One region of the Paenibacillus sp. P3E genome, then DNA from elsewhere that is predicted to be linked to it. Evidence: riboswitches for the same ligand, from Rfam matches in the RefSeq annotation. Region 1 holds a riboswitch; each other region holds the start of a gene.

Region 1 (5,030 bases):
TATGTACAAGGTGCATCAGGACGCCGAACTGCTCGATCTGACGCTGGACAGCGGTTCTTACAGCTATGACGGTAAGGAGATTCCGGAAGTATCCGCTTCGGCATCGGTAACAGCTGAAGGTGTCATTCATGTAAGCCTGTGCAACCTGAATCATGCATCCGCAGCGGTGCTTCCGCTGGAGCTGCGCGGACTTGCCGGTAAAGCGGTGCAGATTTCCGGCACTACGCTTGCCGGGGCAACCATCGATGCCCATAACTCGTTCAGTGAGCCGGAAGCGGTTGCTCCGCAGCTCTTCACTGCCTTCAAGCTGGAAGGAGATACGCTTACTGTGGAACTGCCGGCGATGTCGGTAACGGTACTGGAAATTACACCGAACGCATAAAAGGAGTACTGTTATGGCCACAACCTCTGCCTGCAAAGGCTGCCGGGACGATTATAAAGTAACAGAAGCACAGATCGCCCGTATAATGGCGTCATCCATGTTCAATGAAGGCAACACCGCTTCAGATCAGGTGTATACGGAGCGGGTCGCCATCTGCAGGACCTGCCCCAAACTGCAGGATGGCGTAACCTGCACGGCCTGCGGCTGCATCATACCGGTTGTGGCCCGGCTGAAAGCGCGCGGTTGTCCGCTCCCCGGCGGCGGTCTATGGCAGCCTGTTAACGAATAGGCGCGTACAGAAGTCGTCAGGCCAGGCAGTCTAGAATACAGCATCGCATGAATATGACTGAACCCAAAACCCCCGAATTCCACCAGTTTGGTAAACTGTGGAACTCGGGGGTTCTTATTTTTGTTCACTCACGTATAAGCGGGCTTAAGCAGATCCAGCCGCCTCACTGCTATCCGGCATATCTGTATAGTATAGATCAACCAGCATGTCTTCGTTGTAATTGCCAAACCCTTTGCCGAACAGGGTAAGGCCCCCGATATGCTCGGCGTCCTCTTCCACTGAAAGCATGAACGTCCATTGTTTGCTGCGAATGCCCACCTGGTCAAGCGTAACCTCAGACAGTTTATGACCATCCATAAAAGTGCCCTTGGGCGTAACCCTCAGCTGCTTGAGCAATCCATATTGATTGGTGAGTGCAGGCCACCAGGAGGGTGTATATTTGCCCTGTCTGTCTCCGTAATCGCCGGGACTGGTCCAAAAGCCAAGTTTGTGCCCGTTCAGGGTGAAGGTGATGTCCGAAGGCCAATTGTTATTGATGGACGGCGCTTCTGAGGCAATCTCCATCGTTATAACCAGTTCCTCGGGCTGCTGGCTGGACAGCAGAAAGTTGGGGATTTTATATTCGACATACCCTTTGCCAAACCAGAGAATACCGGCATTCATCCGCTCCAGATCCCAGAAATAACGCGGATCGTCAAAGCTGCCGATGACTTGCTCGGTCGTAGCCAGTCCACAGGTCGGTTCGATCTGGAAATTCGAATAATGCCCGACCGGAATCTCATTCCGGTGGCTTTTGCGCTCCGTTTTGTCTTGGCCCGGGAACAGAATCTCAGCATGGTCCACGGCAATCGTGCAGATCTTCTGCAGGCCGCTCCGTCCCGGAGCCATATGGGTGCGGATCAGCCCGGCGGCTTCCAGCTTACGCACATGCATGGTCATGATCGCACTGCTGAGCTTGACCGATCCGGCTAATTCCTTGACATTCATGGGCTGAACGGCGAGCAGACGGAGCATATGCAGGCGTACAGAGCTGGATAATGCTTCGTACACCGGCAGGGATTCTTCAGTAAGATCAAGTTTCATGAAAGGCCTCCGATTCAGGATTATAGTTAATAATTATATTACTCAAGTGGCATTCTTACAAGCTTCCTGCGGCTGCACTTTTATCACAGACATGTGTGAGCGATGTCCGCTATGATGTACAGGATGAATCAGCGACGAAACAAGGTGCCTTTGATTGTATATCAAGGGATAACAGGGAATCGGGTGCAACTCCCGAGCGGTCCCGCCACTGTAAGGAAGAGCCGGCTTTCAAAAGGTCACTCGGTGATAGCTCCGGGGAAGACGAAAGCCATGCTGTGATCCCGAGCCAGGAGACCTACCTTGTTTGCGCACACACGACTCTACGCGGATAGGAGCGGTGTACGAACGGATGATCAGATGGGGGTGCGCTGCTTGTTTTGGCGGCGGAGCAGCCTTCTCTTTGTGATCTGAACACGTACATATAACTCCCACCCCCTCAGGGCGGGAGTTTTTGGTTTGAAAGGTAAGAGTGTATATGTTTCATGCATATGAAAATTAAGGATGGAGGTTTTTGAATGCACAAACGCAGTTTTTGGCGTTTTGCAGCTTTGGTCTGTGTATTTGCCGTTTATTTGTTGCTGAATGAACCGGGCACAGCTGAAGCGATGCACATTATGGAAGGTTTTTTACCGGTAGGCTGGGCGTTGTTCTGGTGGGCGGCCTTTCTGCCATTCTTTTTACTTGGAGTCCGTAAGCTTACCCGAATCACCCGGGACAATCCCGAGCTGAAGCTGCTGATGGGTCTGTCGGGTGCCTTCACATTTGTGCTGTCCGCCCTCAAAATGCCGTCGGTAACCGGAAGCAGCTCCCATCCTACAGGGACGGGACTTGGCGCTGTGATGCTGGGGCCGCTGCCGATGAGCGTGATCGGATCGGTTGTGCTGTTGTTCCAGGCACTGCTGCTGGCGCACGGCGGAATTACTACACTTGGCGCGAACGCCTTCTCCATGGCGGTGGCCGGACCTTTTGCCGGTTATGCGGCCTATAGGCTGATCATGAAACTGAACGGCCGGGAAAAGCTGGCGGTGTTCTGTGCGGCTGCGGTAGCGGATCTGATGACTTATGTCGTCACTTCCTTTCAGCTTGCGGTGGCTTTTCCGTCGGCAGATGGCGGCGTGCTGGCTTCCTTTGCTAAATTTGGCGGTATATTTGCCGTGACCCAGATTCCGCTGGCAGTCAGCGAAGGACTCTTGACCGTGCTGCTCTGGAACTGGCTGAAGGCTTACAGTCCGCAGGAGCTGTCACTGCTCAAACGTGCAGCCGGGGGAGGCGGCGAACGGTGAAGAACAAATGGAGAAACCTGTTGATGCTGCTCGCAGTGATTCTGCTGGTGGTCCTGCCGCTTCTGCTTGTGAACGGGGATTTCGGCGGAGCCGATGACGCGGCCGAGAGTGCAATCACGGAGATTGATCCCACATACAAGCCCTGGTTCAAACCGCTGGCTGAGCTGCCGGGTGAGACGGAGAGCATGCTGTTCGCGCTGCAGGCAGCCCTTGGTGCAGGAGTGATCGGCTATACGCTGGGTCTCTTGAGGGGAAGACAGGACCGGCAGAACCAGCAGAACCGGCAGAAGCTGAATGATTAGAAGAATGGATGCGTTATCCTGCAACAATGCCCTGAGGCAGCTGTCCCCGATGTGGAAGAGCCTTTTTGCGGCAGTTATGTTCATACTCGCTTATGTGCTGCATCCGGCGCTTCAGATGCTTATTGCACTCTGGATGATACGGTGGTGTCTTCTCTACGCCAAAATCCCCCCGCGCGCTTATGGCCTTCTTGTCGGCACAGCGTTGTTGTTCTTCGGCCTCAGCCTGCCGGCATTGCTGGTGGAGTTCGGCCATCCGGCTGCCGGAGAGGCTTCTTGGCATCTGCAGATTCCAGGCATGTCCCGGGTTCTGTACATGACCCCGGCAGGGGGAATGCGGGCTGTGCTGCTGCTGGCCCGGGTGTCAGCCTGCCTGGCCTGCTGCCTGTTCATTATACTGACGACACCGTTTGGCGAGCTGCTGCAGGTGCTCCGCCGGCTGCGGATGCCGCAGATTGTGCTGGAACTGATGCTGATTATGTACCGCTTCCTGTTCCTGCTGGATGACACAGCCCATGGACTGCTTCTGGCCAGGCGCCTGCGCGGCGGTCAAAGGGGCTTCTGGTCGAAGCTGCAGGAGGCTGCAAGTATGGCAGCTTCACTGTTCGCAAACACCATGCACCGGTACTATGGGCTGTCGCAGGGGCTGGCAACCCGGGGATTTACCGGGGAGATTCTTTTACCGCCCTATGTGAAGCGCACAGTGCCGCGAAGGTTTGCCTTTGAAGCCTATGCCGGAATCGCGCTCCTGGTGGCTGCACAACTGTGGCTGCTATGGGCTTGATGCGAAAGATGATGATCCATGAGTGAAGCCGCCTGGAGAAGAGGAGCCACATGAACATAGATTACAGTTTGGCCTTTGAAGATGTTGTGTTTCATTATCCGGACACGATGGAGCCTGCACTCCGCGGGTTGACCGTGGCCGTCCCAAAGGGCTGTAAAACAGCCTTGCTTGGACATAACGGTTCCGGTAAATCAACGTTATTTCTCCATGCGGTAGGCCTGCTGCGGCCGCAAAAGGGTACGCTGCTGCAGGCGGGGCTGCCTGTATCTTACGCAAAAAAAGAACTGGCCGCCCTGCGCCGCAGAGTCGGTCTGGTGTTTCAGGACCCTGAGCAGCAGCTGATCTTGAGCACGCCAATGGAGGATATCTCCTTCGGGCTGCGGGGCACCGGTATGGATGAGAAGGAAATTGAATCACGTTGTGCTGCCGTTCTGGAGCAATTGAACCTTACTGCTCTAAAGGATAAACCCATCCATCAGCTCAGCCTGGGCCAGAAAAAGCGCACGGCGCTTGCAGGCGTAATAGCGATGGAACCGGAGCTGATCTTGCTCGACGAGCCAACGTCTTACCTGGACCCGCTGTCCGAGGCACAGCTTCTAGATGGCCTGGACAGTATACACCGTAAGGGCACAACTGTGGTTATGGCCACGCACGATATGAATCTGGCTTACCGCTGGGCGGACTGGATCATCGTGCTCGATCATGGCTCCTGCCGGGCCGCCGGAACGCCGGATGATATTTTTGCGGGGCCGGAGACTCTGCAGGCGATTGGCCTGGAGCTCCCGCTGCTGGCAGAGCTGTGGCACAGCCTGCCCCTGCACGTAACGCAAGGAGTCACGGCTCCCCGGAATGCCGGGGATTTCAAGGCGCTGCTTGGCAGTCTGCTGGGTGAAAGGATGGACGGGTAGTG
Region 2 (5,030 bases), on a different contig from region 1:
CCACTTACATTTCACCTGCCCTGGCAGGCGCCGGTGCTTACCATCTGCAGCTTTGTTCTGCTGTTCATGCTGATCTCGCTGTCTACCTTTGTTTTTATAGGAAATGAAGCACCACGCGGACTGTTCCAGGGCGGACACAGAGGGAATGCGGAGCCAAAGGTATCCAAGGAGCTGGCGCTGATCTCAGGTCTGTTGCTCCTCGCCGGGTATGGTCTGGCGGCTGCCACGACGGCCACAACTGTAGAGATCATGATGGTTCCAGTGGTGCTGATTACTGTATGCGGCACGTATCTTTTCTACACTCAACTCAGTCTGTATATTGTGGGGATGCTGCGGAAGCTGCGCCGCTTCTATTGGAAGCATACGCATATTCTCACGTTCTCGGGATTATCGTACCGGTGGAAGGCCAATGGGCGGATGTTTTTTATGGTCACTATTGTATCGGCAGTTTCTTTCACCTCGGTGGGGGTCTTCGCATCGATCCACACGCTGTCACGGGAGCTGAAGCTGGATTATCCGGCGGCTGTCGGCTATGTAGCCAAGGGTGGGGGGCATACTTCCTCGGAAGAGAAGGACCTGAGAGGGATTACTGCAGAGCTGGAGCAGCTGGGTCTGACTTACGAAACCCTGCGGATTCCACTCAAAGTCGCAGCGGTCGTTTCGCAGACAGGTCCCGACCATACACTTCAGCTGCCTCTGATGTCCTACAGGAATTACAAGCTTGCTCTGGAACATGCGGGCTTCAGCTCGAATGAACCGCCGCTGGAAGGCAATGAAAGCCTGGTGATGATCGGTTCCCAGCGCGACCGCAGTCTGACCGCAGAGCGCTTCAAAGCAACATATACACTCCAGCAAGGAATCCAGATTGAAGAGACCGGCTATACGCAGCATGTGCCGGTTGCCGAATATCTGCTGCCGGAGCTGGACGGCAGGGGAGGCGGCGATTTCAGCGGGCTGGTGATCAGCGACAGTCTGTACAACCTGGTTATCCCTGTGCAGCAGGATTGGTATACCGGCTTCTATGTGGATGATTTTACCCGGACGGTGGGGGTGGCTTCAGAACTCGCTGCCAAAGGGAAGGTTCCCTATGAAGAAAAGTCTGCTTATGCCGTTGTGATCAGCGGAACCTTATTTGAGATTCAGCGCACGCTGTACAGCACCATGCTGTTCGCTTCGCTGCTTGTCGGGACCGTCTTCTTCATTGCTGCCGGCAGCTTCCTCTACTTCCGTCTCTATATGGATCTGGATCATGACCGCCTGCAGTATTCCACCCTGTCCAAAATGGGCCTGACTGACCAGGAACTGGACCGCATTGTGACACTGCAGCTGGCACTCATGTTCTTCATCCCGGTCCTGCTGGCGGTTCTGCACAGTCTGTTTGCTTTTATTGCGCTGCAGCGGCTGTTCTATCTGTCCATTGCTGCGGAGACCGGGGCTGTGCTGACCAGTTATCTGGCTGCCCAGACGCTATACTTCTTCTTCATCCGCAGCCGCTATTTGCGCAACCTCAAGAAAAATCTCATCTAGACGGAGGGAACCGAATGAAAAACTGGATTACAGATATTATGGAGCAGTTCGGATATGCCGGTATTTTTCTGATGCTGGCGCTGGAAAATGTCTTTCCCCCCATTCCTTCAGAGGTCATCCTGCCCTTTGGCGGATTTATGACTACAACCTCCGGACTCACGATACCGGGTGTGCTTATTGCCTCTACGGCGGGTTCTTTGCTGGGTGCAGCCATTCTGTATTGGATCGGCCGGATGCTGGATGTCAGCCGAATGGAGCGTATTGTGGACCGCTACGGCAAATGGATACGGATTAAGAAAAGTGATATCCGCAAAGCGGATGCCTGGTTTGATAAATACGGCTACTGGACGGTGCTGTTCTGCCGGATGGTGCCGCTGGTGCGCAGTCTGATCTCGATTCCGGCAGGAATGTCGGGAATGAAGTTCGGACTTTTTATGCTGTTTACGACGATCGGTACACTGGGCTGGAATACACTGCTGATCCTGCTGGGTGCTGCGTTAGGAGAGTCCTGGGAGGACATTGGAGGGTATATAGAGGCTTATTCCAGCGTGGTCTACGCCCTGATTGCCGGAGGAATTCTCGTGCTGGGACTGTTGTATTTGCGTAAACGCCGTACCGCCGGCAAAGCCCGCGGGTAACAACACCAACAAATTCTATGCTTTGGAAGCGAGTTTTGAACGAAGCAATTTCATAGATGTGATGCTCACAAAACTAAGTTTATGCTTTCGTAGCGAGTTTTGTACGAAGTGATTTCATAGATGCAATGCTCACAAAACTTTTAGGAGGAGATTCCATGGAGCTTTTGACTATAATTAAAGCAATCATCTTGGGTATTGTTGAAGGTTTGACTGAATTTGCTCCGGTGTCCTCCACAGGCCATATGATTATTGTTGATGATATGTGGCTGAAATCGCAGGAATTTCTCGGAAAATACACAGCGAATACGTTCAAGGTAGTGATTCAGCTGGGCTCGATCCTGGCCGTGGTGGTGATTTTCCGCAACCGGTTCATCGATCTCCTGGGTCTGAAGCGGTTCAGCCGCAAAGAGCTGACAGCGGTGCCGGAAGGACAGCCAGCAGTGGAAACGGCGGGACGGTTGAAGCTGGCACAGGTGCTTGTGGGTCTTATCCCTGCCGGGGTGCTCGGCTTTCTGTTCGAGGATTATATTGATGAGCATTTGTTTTCGACCTCAACGGTGCTGATTGGTCTGGTCGTAGGTGCAATACTGATGATCTGTGCAGACCTGTTTGCCCCCAAAAAGATCAAAACGGAGAGTGTCGATCAAATTACATATAGGCAGGCGCTATCGGTCGGTCTGATCCAGTGTTTCTCGCTGTGGCCGGGCTTCTCCCGTTCCGGTTCCACGATCTCCGGTGGCGTTCTGCTCGGTATGAGCCATCGTGCCGCGGCCGACTTCACCTTCATTATGGCGGTGCCGATTATGGCTGGAGCCAGCCTGATTTCACTGCTGAAGAACTGGCAGTACTTCACTCTCGATGCGCTGCCGTTCTTTATTGCCGGGTTTATCAGCGCCTTTTTGTTCGCGCTGCTGTCCATGCGTTTCTTCCTGAAGCTGATCAACCGCATTAAGCTTCTGCCGTTTGCGATCTATCGGATTGTTCTTGCTGTAGTGGTATATCTGGTATGGTTCTAGAATAGAAAAAATAATGCAGGCGGTGCCTTCCTTGGAGGGTATCGCCTTTTTATCATGAGCACTGATCAAGATTCAAGTGCCAAATCGGGCAAAAAGCTGATTTGCTATAGCGAATGTGTATAGCTGAAATCGCCGGAATCTGTTGCGAATGGCAAAAAAGGTACAGTATGATGGCATCAGATTAAAGGATGAAGTTTTGAAAAGCGAATATAGGAGACAGGTGCCGGATGGAGCGAATGTAGCTTTTGTCCAGCTTAATAGGGAAGTTCGGCTCGAAACCGACGCGGTCCCGCCACTGTAACGGAAGAGTTCCAGCTTAATGTGTCACTGGCAGACAGGTAGATCCAGCCGGGGAAGACTTGCTGAAGAACGATGACTCCGCTAGCCAGGAGACCTGCCTGACTCAGAAGCACTGCAGTACCTACGGTAGATAGGGAGGTGTTCAGACGTTATTCCATTTAGAAGATCAATGGGCGTCTTTCCCTGTGGCTTATTTTTCGGGAGAGGCGTCTTTTTATAAGGACATACAACAAATAGCGAACAGATGAGGAGCAGATCTCAATGACAACAAAATTGATCACCAGCAATCTGGGGTACCCGAGAATCGGCAAAAACCGTGAATGGAAAAAAACACTGGAGGCTTACTGGTCCGGTAAAATTGGCGAGCAGGAGTTCCGTGCTGAAATGGCGGACATTCAGCTTCAGCACCTGCAGTCGCAGCAACAGGCCGGTATTGACCTGATCCCGGTGAATGATTTCACCTTCTACGATCATGTGCTGGACACAGCCGTCATGTTCGGCATTGTGCCGCCACGTTATGATTATGACGGCGGGGCTGTCCCGCTTGATCTATATTTCGCCATGGCCCGCGGCAATGCGGCCGCCCCGGCCTGCGAGATGACCAAATGGTTCAATACGAATTACCATTATATCGTGCCGGAGATCGGCAGCCTTACACCCCGGCTGACTGAGAACAAACCGCTGGCCGCCTACCGCTTCGCCAAAGCGCAGGCGGGTATTGAAGGCAAGCCAGTCATTGTGGGACTGTATACCTTCCTCAAGCTGTCCAAGGGATTTCCGGCTGCGGACATCAGCGAGGTTGCCGCCCGCTTCCTGCCGGCTTATATTCAGCTGCTGCAGGAGCTTCAGCAGGAAGGTGTAGCCTGGGTGCAGATCGACGAACCAGCCATCGTTATAGGATTGAACGCGGAAGACATTGCCTTGCTGAAGACCATTTATAGCGGGATTTCCGCTGCAGTCCCCGGCTTGAATCTGATTCTGCAGACTTATTTTGAAGCGGCTGAACCCTTGGAAGCATTGCTTGAATTGCCGGTACAGGCCATTGGCCTTGACTTCGTCCATGATGGCGGTGCGAATCTGGAGGCGATCGGACGACTTGGCTGGCCGGAAGATAAATGGCTGGGTGCAGGCATAATTGATGGACGCAGCATCTGGCGTGCCGACCCTGATACCAAGCTTGGACTGATTGAGAAGCTGGCTCTTCATGTGCCGCTGGACCGGCTGATTCTTCAGCCATCCTCCAGCCTGCTCCATGTACCGGTTACGGTGCAGAGCGAAGGGAAGCTGAAGCCTGCTGTGAAGCAGGCGCTGGCCTTCGCTGACGAAAAGCTGACAGAGCTTCGGCTGCTCGCCGCAGCCGCAGGTGGTGACAACGGAACGGCCGAGGCGGAGCTTGCGGAGAGCCGGGAAGCGCTGGCTGTCTTCCGCGCACTTCCTGAACGCGGCCGCCGGGATGTGGCGGAGCAGGTCCGCCGTCTGGACGAACTTCCGGACAGCCGGAGCCTGCCGTTCGCAGAGCGTGTGAAGCTGCAGCAGGATAAATGGCGTT
Region 3 (5,030 bases), on a different contig from region 1:
TTATGGCTCTCTGGGAGATTAATCGGCCTTTTGTTCTAAATACTCATCTAGATACCTTTGGTGAAAACGATCTGTAGGATGTAAACCTAGAATTTCATATTTCCAGATTGTACGCTGTTGTAGAATACTATGGCTATATATCAACTCATTTTTGGTAGTGGATGTAAAGTAGAAATAAACTATTCTTGAACCAGGTAATATCTCAGCATAGAGATGAATTTCGTCCCAGCATCAGGGATAATCCCTGCAAGTTTATTACCTATAAGTTGATATTAATCTTCACTTTTCACAGATGTATTAACCTCCAACTTGATTATATATAGTTATAGTAGTGGGTTTACCATAAAAAAAACGCAGCCCCCCGAAATCCCGGAAAACCGCGTCATGATTGAGTTATTAAGGATGCTGGTGAAGGGAATTGAACCCCCGGCCTACGCATTACGAGTGCGTTGCTCTACCCCTGAGCTACACCAGCTTAAAGCTTTTTTTCTGTCAAACAAAATACATTATACCCCGTCTGGGGAAAAACGCAACCCATTCTTTCACAGTGCGGCGCCCGTGATTTCTACAGGACCCGCGCTGCGGAGGGGAATCGAGTCCTCAAAGTTATCCCAGCATTCCTCGTCTGCGGAAGTAATCCAGCGCCAGCCTTGCACTCTCCAGAGAGGACGAAGCAAAGACCTCCTGCTCCACAATATAATGCCGAATACCGGCGTCATCCGCAGCCTTGAAGACACTCTCGAAGTCCACCTGGCCCTTTCCAAGATCGGTTTCTTCATGGCCCGCGCCAAAATCCTTGATGTGGACCAGCGGAACGCGCCCGGCGTAACGGGATACATATTCTGCCGGTACGGCACCGCCTACATGCACCCACCCCAAATCAAACTCAGCCACCATATCTCCAGCCGGAATCCGCTCCAGCCAGATGTCGATCACAGCCTGCCCGTTGACCTGCTTGAACTCAAAGTCATGGTTATGATAGCCGTACTTCAGACCCGCCGCCCGCACAAGTTCAGAGGCCTTTTCAAAGAAAGGCACCAGTGCAAGCACATCGTCCAGTGCCGGATGCTGCGGAAGCGGTGCCGAAGGCGTGATGATATACTCCAGCCCCACCTCCCGGGCATATTCAATCTCTCTGGATAACGCCGATTGCATCTTCTCCAGGCTGCTGAAATCCAGTCCGACATGTGCCGAAGGAGCCGCCAGCCCCAGCTCATCCAGCGTTCTGCGCAGTTCGGCAGCCGATACGCCGAAATAACCGGCAAATTCCACCGACTTGTATCCGATCTCCGCCACATTGCGCAGTGTGCCCAGAAAATCCTTTTCGGCCATATCCCGTAGTGTATACATCTGTATCCCGACCTGCTGATTCATTGCCGCCATAGAGGACACGCTCCTTGTATGCTGTAATTATTCAGAACTATTCCGCCTGCAGCTTGCGCTCCACCGATTCCAGCTTGCTGCGGCTTGTGGAGGGCTTGTCGCGCCGGTCATCAATCTTGAGTGAGGTGGACACCCTTTGCGCTCCGGCAGTAAAAGGGGACTCGTGCAATGCTTCGACGGCCGCCAGAATCCGCGCCAGCGGTCCCTCGATAATTGTGCCCATGGATGTCAGCTCGTAAGTTATACCTTCCACTGTCTCCAGCACGCGCTGCATATCCGCAACATAGCTGCTGAGGCTGGTGCTGCCTGTTCCGATCGGAATTACGGTTACTTCGCCAATAGCCATTCGAAACCCCTCCTACTATAAAATATAAAAAAATCCGGTATATAAGTCTTCAGTCCCCTTTATTGTAGCAACTCCCGCCTCCCCCCACAAATCCCCCCTAATATGGGGACAATTTATGAACTAGAATCGGAAAAATTTACACACAAGTTGTGGATTACCTGTGGACGAACTGTGGACGAATGCCGGGATATCTGTGGATGGGCTGTGGATCATCTGTGAGTAAATCGGCTGAATCCGCCCCCAGCGCGGGCTCGCAAAAAAATGTTTACAAACACAAGATATTGGGTTATTTTTATCTAGCGACAACAAAATATAGTGGAAACAGGTGCTTTGCTCTCTCAAGAGAGTTGAAGCTTAATAGGGAAGCGCGGTGCAAATCCGCTGTGGTCCCGCCACTGTAACCGGATGTTCCGCAGGCTTCCACAAGCCCCTGCGGAACAGTATCTGGAGGCTCACGCCACTGAGGGTATTCCCCCTTGGGAAGGTGCCTCCAAGATTCACCGGAAGCCAGGAGACCTGCCTGTTTCCGGGCACCATCATTTACGCCTGCGAGGAACAGGAGAGGTGTCCGCATGCGGCCTGCACAAGCAGATTTAGCCTTCCCCCAGGATGGGAAGCAAAGGCTGCCGATACCTGAATGCGATAAGCCTTATCGCGCTCAGGTATCGGCTTCTGCGGGAAAGCTTCTTTCCATGGAGACCATCCGTAAATATCCAGTTTCGGTTATTTGCGTTACGCATCCGGGCATTTTCCGCCGTCCTCGGCGGAAGATGCTCTTTTTACTGAGTTAAGGGGTGTCTTATTACAATTAGAACGTTTTTTATATACCGAGAGGAGAGGGCTATACAATGACGCTGCTGGAGAAACGGTACAACGGTGGACAAGCTGCACAGGAGGATCTATTAGAGGAAGTCATCCATTTGGGGCGCGATATTATCGACAGCCGGGATTTGGATCTGCTGCGCGAGAATGCCAATTTGAACGGAGAGAGCTTCTCCGGCAAAATGAGCAAGTTCGGCAGTGAGTATTCCAAGTGGTATGCCCGCAACTTCACAATGCCGCCGCAACTGGTACAGGCTACCCTTGATAACGTAGTGTATGTCCATGATCTGGACCAATACGCGATCGGAACCACCAACTGCATCTTCATCCCGTTTGAACGGCTTCTCCGCGAAGGCTTCAACACCGGCAACGGCAGCGTGCGTCCTCCCAACTCGATCATGACTGCAATGTCGCTCGTAGCGATTATTTTCCAGTCTCAGCAAAATGCCCAATACGGCGGCGTATCCGCCAACAAGCTGGATTATGACCTGGCCCCTTATGTGACCAAGTCCTTTGCCAAGCTGTTCCGCAAGGGACTCGAATATTTCGAAGAAGGACAAGCCGGTGAGCATCTTGGCGAAGTCACTATGAGCCGCAGCGATCTGGCAGAGCTGTATCCGCGGGCCTTCCGCTTTGCATTAAAAGAAACAGAGAGCGAAACGCTGCAGGCAGCAGAGAGCATGATACATAACCTGAATACGATGTCCAGCCGCTCGGGCGGCCAGATTCCTTTTACCAGCATCAACTACGGTACGTGCACCTCTCCCGAAGGCCAGCTCGTGATCAGCTCGCTGCTGACCGCAACGATGAACGGACTCGGCAGCGGCGAAACGCCGGTATTTCCGATCCAGATCTTCAAATGCAAGCAGGGCGTGAACCAGCAACAGGGCGATCCGAACTATCACTTGTTCCTCAAAGCTGCCGAATGCTCTGCCCGCAGACTGTACCCGAACTTCGCCAATCTGGATGCGCCGCTCAACATGCAATATTATGATCCGGCCGACCCGGATACTGAATTTGCAACCATGGGCTGCCGCACTCGGGTGCTGGGCGACCGCTTCGGACGCAACCACTGCTCCGGCAAAGGCAACCTGTCCTTCAATACGCTCAATCTCGTGCGGTTGGGACTGGCTTACGGAACTGCCACAGGACGCCGGCTTGCCGCCGACGAGAAAGGCTTCTATGACGATCTGAACCATTACATGGACATCGCTCTGGATGGGCTGCTCCACCGCTTCCGCATCCAGGCTTCCCAGAAGGCTAAAGCCTCTGATTTCATGATGCGCGAAGGCGTCTGGGAAGGCGGCCAGGACCTGGCTCCCGAGGATTCGGTTGGCGAACTGCTGAAGCACGGCAGTCTGTCGATTGGCTTCATCGGCATGGCCGAGTGCATGAAGGCCATGTACGGTAAGCATCACGGCGAGGACATGGAGACCCATGCCAAGGCGCTCGCTATTGTCCGCCACATGCGGGAATACTGCGACCGTAAGAGCGAGGAACTGAACCTCAACATCACCCTGTTCGCCACACCTGCTGAAGGGCTGTCCGGCAAGTTCACCAAGGTGGACCGTAAAGTACTGGGCTCCATTCCGGGCATCACCGACCGCGAATACTATACGAACTCTTTCCACATCCCGGTCTACCATGAGCTGAGCGCTGCGCAGAAAATCAGCCTGGAAGCACCGTTCCATGAATACTGCAATGCGGGTGCAATCTCTTATGTGGAGCTGAATGGTAATGCTCGCAGCAACCCGGCAGCTTTTGTCAAGATTATCCGTTACGCGCTGGAACAGCAAGTTAGCTATTTCAGCATCAACCATCCGGTGGACCGCTGCTCGAACTGCGGCTACGAAGGCGTGATTGGCACCAATTGCCCTTCCTGCGACGCGCATGAGAACGATGTGCATATCCGCCGTCTGCGCCGGGTAACCGGCTACCTGACCGGCGACTATCAGACCCGCTTCAATGCCGCCAAGCAAGCCGAAGTAAGGGACCGCGTTAAGCACCTATGAACATATGTGGCTACTACCCGGAATCGATCAATGAAGGAGAAGGCATGCGGGCCGTCCTTTTCCTCAGCGGCTGCCGTCACCGCTGCCCGGGCTGCTTCAATCCCAAGACCTGGAACTTCAATTTTGGCGAGCCGTTCACACGGGAGCGCCAACGGGAGATCATTGCCGAAATAGCCGCGAATCCGCTGCTGGACGGACTGACACTGGCAGGCGGCGACCCTTTATTCTCGGCAGAGGAGGCTGCGGGCTTCATTCTGGAGCTGCGCAGCGTGCTGCCGGAGTATCCCGTCTGGATTTACACCGGCTATACCTATGAAGAGCTTACAGCGACACCCGGCTCACCCGAATGGAACCTGCTGGCCCTGTGCCAGGTCGTGATCGACGGACGTTTTGTGGAAGAGCTCAAAGACACTACCCTTCCCTACCGGGGAAGCAGCAACCAGCGCATTATTGATATTCAGGCCAGT
Region 4 (5,030 bases), on a different contig from region 1:
ATTATTTGTACAGTTTCACACCAAAGTGACCAAGTTAAAATGAATTGGAAAAGAGGTTTTGAATCAATGAACAGCAATATTATTTGGGGGATAGTATTATTAGTGCTGTGTTTGTTTCTTAAGCCATTATTGGCGATTGTGGGGCTGGATGAAAGGTTGTTCGGAGTGGTCTGGCAGGGTGAAGCTGTGTTTTCATTGAGTCCATTTTTAGTTCGGATTATTCTAGCAGTAATTGGGATTCTCATGTTTATCATCGGTGGTATGCAAGTTGCAAAGCAGAAGAATAATTAGTTGAATACAATGTTAAACAGAAAAGACTGATAGAGGTGTATCAGTCTTTTTCTCAATTATGAAGTATAAGAAATTATTTCTATCGGATTTTCATTTACTTAGCTATAACGATGGAGCGGTTAACTTGTTTGATGTGGTATATAAAATCAATATTAATATAAGTAGAAGATGTCAAATTCTGATCGTGTAGTTTTGGCATAGAATCCCCCTTAAAAAATCCCGACCACTTGGCTTTAGTGACATGTGTTTTTACCATTTCTACAGGCGAGGCATTAACAAATGACGTACAAAGAAACTAACCATAATTGCAAAAGCTAGAAACATACTAAATCCTTCTGAAAGTTTGCTGGGCTACCTACGTCCACTATGAAAAAGCTTGTCTATAGACATACAAGGGAATACTGGATATGATTATGGATATTAAAATTTAATAGGTTATGGAGAAGGTGCCGGTTCTGCTTCACAGAATCAGAATCGGCTTAAAAGGGAAGCACGGTGCAAATCCGGCGCGGTCCCGCCACTGTAAATGCGGAGCGGCTCTTAGAGCGGCCACTGTCCGGTAGAAGGATGGGAAGGCCAAGAGCAGCAATGAGGCATAAGCCAGGAGACCTGCCTTTTTCGTGAACGTTTCTATTCTTCGTGGGGTAAGAATGCGGAACATATGCAGATGGATGGAGTCCGGAGCTTAGGAGCCGGAACCTTCACTTTGTATTTTTCCGGGCCGCCCTGAACAAGGGCGGTCTTTATGTTGTTAGGGTCATCCCCTGCTGTGCACTACAATCCATTTCAGTAAAAAGGAAAGAGGTTGACGATGAAGACATTGTATTCTGCCAAGTCTTTTGTATTTGGTCTGGTCTTATTACTGCTTATTTCGATTACAGGTACCGCTGTGGTTCCGGCGGGACAGGCTTTTGCTGCGGCAGGAGCCTCCGCTAACAAGGTAACGAATAGTGTTGCAGACGCTGTGTATGCGGCTGACCATGCTGCGGACGGAGAAGCAGCAGCGGCACTAACTGCAGCAGTTCCCGGGGGACAGGTATCGGTCTCGCAGGCAACGTATACAGCTGCTGAATATATTATCAGCGGCGGTGTGACTTCGGAGTGGCAGGCGATCGGCCTGGCCCAGGCGGGCTACCGGGTGCCGGAGAGCTATGCCCAATCGCTTGCACAGAAGGTGCAGGCTGCGGGAGGCATTTTCCCGAACGTTACGGATTATGCACGAATTGTGCTTGCCGTGCGGGCGACCGGCGGGGATCCGGCGAATTTTGCCGGAAGTGGTTCGGGGGCAGGGTACAATCTGCTGGAGCGCATCTACAATAGTGACAAAATTAGCGGCCAGTCGCTGAATGCTCCGGTATATGCGCTGCTCGCACTGGATTCCGGCAGCTATACGCTTCCCGGCGATGCCAAATGGAACCAGTCGTCGTTGCTAAGCGAAATTCTATCCAAGCAAAACAGTGACGGTGGCTTCGCTCTGTTCCCGGGAGCGAGCGATCCGGATATGACGGCCATCGTCCTGACTGCCCTTTCTGCTCATAAGAATGAAGCAGCTGTTACGACAGCCGGACAAAAAGCTGTAGCCTGGCTGGCCGCCAAACAGGATGCCAGCGGAGGTTACGGGGACAGCAGCGAAAGTGTGGCCCAGGCCATCATTGCCCTGTCTTCTTATAGCATAGACCCCACCAGTGACAAGTTCACCAAGAACGAAGCGGATCTAATCAGCAGACTTCTGAGCTTCCGGCTGGAGAGTGGTGCCTTTGCCCATAATCAAGGCGGCAGCGCCAATGTGCTGGCCACGGAGCAGGGACTCCAGGCCCTGGTGGCCTACAGCTTGTTCAGCGGTGGAACGAACGGCAAACTGTATGACTTTTCCAAACCGGCACCGCAGAATCCGCTAGTCTATGTGCCGCTCACGATCGAAGGCCCTGAGAAGACGCTGGGCCAGGGCAGCGCGTATGCGGGAAATGTACTCGAGGCGCTGGACAAAGTAGCTGCGGCAAATGGCCTGCCGGTTACGAACCCTTCCGGTAACTATGTTACGGGTATCGGCAACATCTCTGCCGGGACCTATGGCGGGTATGATGGCTGGATGTATGCCGTTTCGCGCGGCGGTGAATGGGCAAGCGTCGATGTAGGCATGAAAGACTTCAAGCTGAAGGAGTCGGACAAGCTGCTGGTTTATTATGCTGGCAGCGATACACAGCTTGTAGATCAAGTAGCCCTTTCCAAGGTGCAGCCTAGAGAGGGTGAAGCTTTTAACGTCACGGTCACCCAAAAAACATGGGTATGGAATAATTCCACAGCCACTTCCAGTCCGGTAACCTCAAGCGCTGCCGGGGTACAGGTGACGATTGGGGATCATACGGTCACAACAGATGCAAAAGGCATTGCCGCTTTTACCGGAGGAATTCCAGCAGGTGATTATACGCTTGCTGTGACCGGCTACGCTCCGGGGAAGGCCCCTGCAGTTGCGAAATATACGCAGTCATTGAAGATCGCTCCCAAGAATGTAGCGGCTTATCTGTCGGTTGAAGGTCCACAGGGACCCGTCATCGACGGTACGCTGGAGGCGTATAATGCACTGGAAGCACTGAAGAAGCTCGCCGAGTCTGGCAATATTCCGCTGAAGATCACAGAATCTTCTTTTGGCAGCTATGTCTCGTCGATCAACGGAATAGAGAGCGGCACGTATAAGGGCTATTGGAGCTTTGCGGTGCAGCGGGGCGGCGAATGGATCTACCCGTCTGTCGGGATGGGGGATTACGTACTGGAGGCATCCGACCGGGTGCTGGTGTATTATGCCGGTGCGGATACCCAGGTGGTGGATACGGTACAGGTCAGTCCAGCGAAGCCGAAGCCGGGTGAAAAGTTCACCGTTGCGGTAGCGCAGAAGCAGTGGGTCTGGAATAATACCACCTTTACCTCTGACCCGGTGGTAACGCCAGCAGCGGGTATACAGGTCACGATTGGCGGCACAGCAGTAACTACTAATGACCAAGGTATAGCTGCCTTTGATAAAGGTCTGCCTGCGGGTGCGTACACGCTTGCTGTAACCGGCTATGTTGCCGACAGCACACCGAAGATTGCCCGCTATACGCAAAAGCTGACCGTTGCAGATCCGGCAGTTGTGCCTCAGCCGGCATCGGCAACGATCTCGGTTATCGGAGACAGTGCCAAAGGAACGATTCTGCCCAGCACGCAGGTGGTCTTGAATCCGGGGGAAACGGCATACAGCCTGCTGAAACGTCAATTAGGGGGCAAAGTAGAGGCCACCACCTCCGGCGGAAGCCTGTATGTGGTGTCTATCGACGGTCTCAAAGAATTTGACCGGGGACCCAAAAGCGGATGGCTCTATTACGTAAATGGTAAGGACCCCGGATTTAGTGCGGCTGATTATAAATTGAGTAATGGAGATGTACTTGTCTGGTCCTACACGACAGATTATGAAACCTCTTCTCCAGGCGCAGGCGGTCTCCCGGGAAGTACGGGAACCGTGGACATCACCACTGACAACACTCTTCCGCTGAATCAGGTGGGGCAGACAACAGCCGTTACGAACCTGAACGCAAGAATGACGGCGTCAGAAGCGGCGGCTCTGAGCGGGAAATTCACGGCAAACTCTGCTGCCTTCGAGCAGGAAGTTACCCCTGGTGCAGGTGCAGCCTTAAAGGACAGCGGCGGTGAAGTGCAACTGCTGATTCCGGCCGGTGCGGTTACCGGAACCGTGAAGATCAGCGTGCGGGAGAACAGCTCGTCCCGCAAGGAGCTGGTATCGGGGCTGTACACCTTCTCCCCGGATGGTACCAAATTTGTGAAGCCGGTCGACTTGTCCATTACGGTGCCTGTAACAGTCCCTAATCCAGCTAATCTGGCCTTGGTCTGGCTTGATCCGGCCACAGGCCGCTGGATTCCGGTTCCGTCTGTATTGGATGCCAAGACGGGGGTTCTCACCGGAAAGGTGAGCCACTTCACCGATTACGCAGTGGTTGACCGCAGCAAGTGGGAGCCTAAGCCAGAGCAGCTGAAAAGCGACATTGCTGCTACAGCGAAGGGCATAACAGCAACGGAAGAGCTCAGTGACTGGCAGGCTGTTGGGCTTGCCCGTTCAGGTCATGCGGTACCTGCTGCTTATCTGGCAGGGGTGAAGGAGCAGCTGTCGGACAGTCAGGGGCAGCTCCGCAAGGTTACAGACTATGAGCGTCTAGTTTTGGCTGTGGCTGCTGCGGGTGCAGATCCGCAGACGTTCGGCGGCTATAACCTGATTGAGAAAATCTACAACAATGACAAGTTGACCAGCCAGGGAAATAATGGTCTAATTTTTGCCCTGATTGCCCTGGATAGCGGCTCCTATACGGTGCCTTCGAGTGCCAAGTGGACCAAAGAACGCCTGACTCAAGCCCTGCTCGAAGCTCAGAATAAGGACGGCGGATTCCCGCTCACTGCAGGCGGAACAGCAGATCCGGATATTACCGCAATGGCGGTTACCGCACTTGCTGCTCATGCTGACCAGGCTGCTGTTGCGGCGGCAATAGACAAGGCCATTGCCTGGCTGTCACAGCAGCAGCAGGAAGACGGCGGCTACAAACAGGCTGGTGAAGCGAACAGTGAGAGTACAGCGCAGGTGATTATTGCCCTGAGTGCTGCGGGCATTGGCCCGAATGACTCCCGGTTTGTCAAAGCCAAAGGCGGATTGCTCAGCCATCTGGCTTCCTTCCGGCAAGCGGACGGCGGTTATGCGC

The links. Region 1 has a riboswitch for cobalamin ahead of A3842_RS22990 (energy-coupling factor ABC transporter permease). Riboswitches for the same ligand answer to the same signal wherever they lie in the genome.
Region 2: it holds a riboswitch for cobalamin, as region 1 does, so the genes downstream of both, metE (5-methyltetrahydropteroyltriglutamate--homocysteine S-methyltransferase) here and A3842_RS22990 (energy-coupling factor ABC transporter permease) in region 1, are expected to answer to the same signal.
Region 3: it holds a riboswitch for cobalamin, as region 1 does, so the genes downstream of both, A3842_RS13630 (anaerobic ribonucleoside triphosphate reductase) here and A3842_RS22990 (energy-coupling factor ABC transporter permease) in region 1, are expected to answer to the same signal.
Region 4: it holds a riboswitch for cobalamin, as region 1 does, so the genes downstream of both, A3842_RS30680 (S-layer homology domain-containing protein) here and A3842_RS22990 (energy-coupling factor ABC transporter permease) in region 1, are expected to answer to the same signal.

Annotation. Positions count from the first base shown of each region.
Region 1 is NZ_LVWH01000192.1:10,796-15,825, forward strand. Features, by position in the region: gene A3842_RS22975 (alpha-N-arabinofuranosidase) at 1-382, shown strand, start outside; gene A3842_RS22980 (DUF6171 family protein) at 396-671, shown strand; gene A3842_RS22985 (ArsR/SmtB family transcription factor) at 816-1,754, opposite strand; cobalamin riboswitch at 1,880-2,071, shown strand; gene A3842_RS22990 (energy-coupling factor ABC transporter permease) at 2,270-3,037, shown strand; gene A3842_RS22995 (energy-coupling factor ABC transporter substrate-binding protein) at 3,034-3,339, shown strand; gene cbiQ (cobalt ECF transporter T component CbiQ) at 3,332-4,120, shown strand; gene A3842_RS23005 (energy-coupling factor ABC transporter ATP-binding protein) at 4,171-5,028, shown strand.
Region 2 is NZ_LVWH01000181.1:5,913-10,942, reverse strand. Features, by position in the region: gene A3842_RS20240 (FtsX-like permease family protein) at 1-1,527, shown strand, start outside; gene A3842_RS20235 (DedA family protein) at 1,542-2,165, shown strand; gene A3842_RS20230 (undecaprenyl-diphosphate phosphatase) at 2,321-3,181, shown strand; cobalamin riboswitch at 3,383-3,597, shown strand; gene metE (5-methyltetrahydropteroyltriglutamate--homocysteine S-methyltransferase) at 3,743-5,030, shown strand, end outside.
Region 3 is NZ_LVWH01000160.1:73,358-78,387, reverse strand. Features, by position in the region: gene A3842_RS31520 (antitoxin YezG family protein) at 19-219, opposite strand; tRNA gene A3842_RS13650 (tRNA-Thr) at 404-475, opposite strand; gene A3842_RS13645 (sugar phosphate isomerase/epimerase family protein) at 607-1,383, opposite strand; gene A3842_RS13640 (MTH1187 family thiamine-binding protein) at 1,421-1,729, opposite strand; cobalamin riboswitch at 2,036-2,267, shown strand; gene A3842_RS13630 (anaerobic ribonucleoside triphosphate reductase) at 2,578-4,563, shown strand; gene nrdG (anaerobic ribonucleoside-triphosphate reductase activating protein) at 4,560-5,030, shown strand, end outside.
Region 4 is NZ_LVWH01000235.1:15,598-20,627, reverse strand. Features, by position in the region: gene A3842_RS30685 (hypothetical protein) at 67-291, shown strand; cobalamin riboswitch at 719-922, shown strand; gene A3842_RS30680 (S-layer homology domain-containing protein) at 1,103-5,030, shown strand, end outside.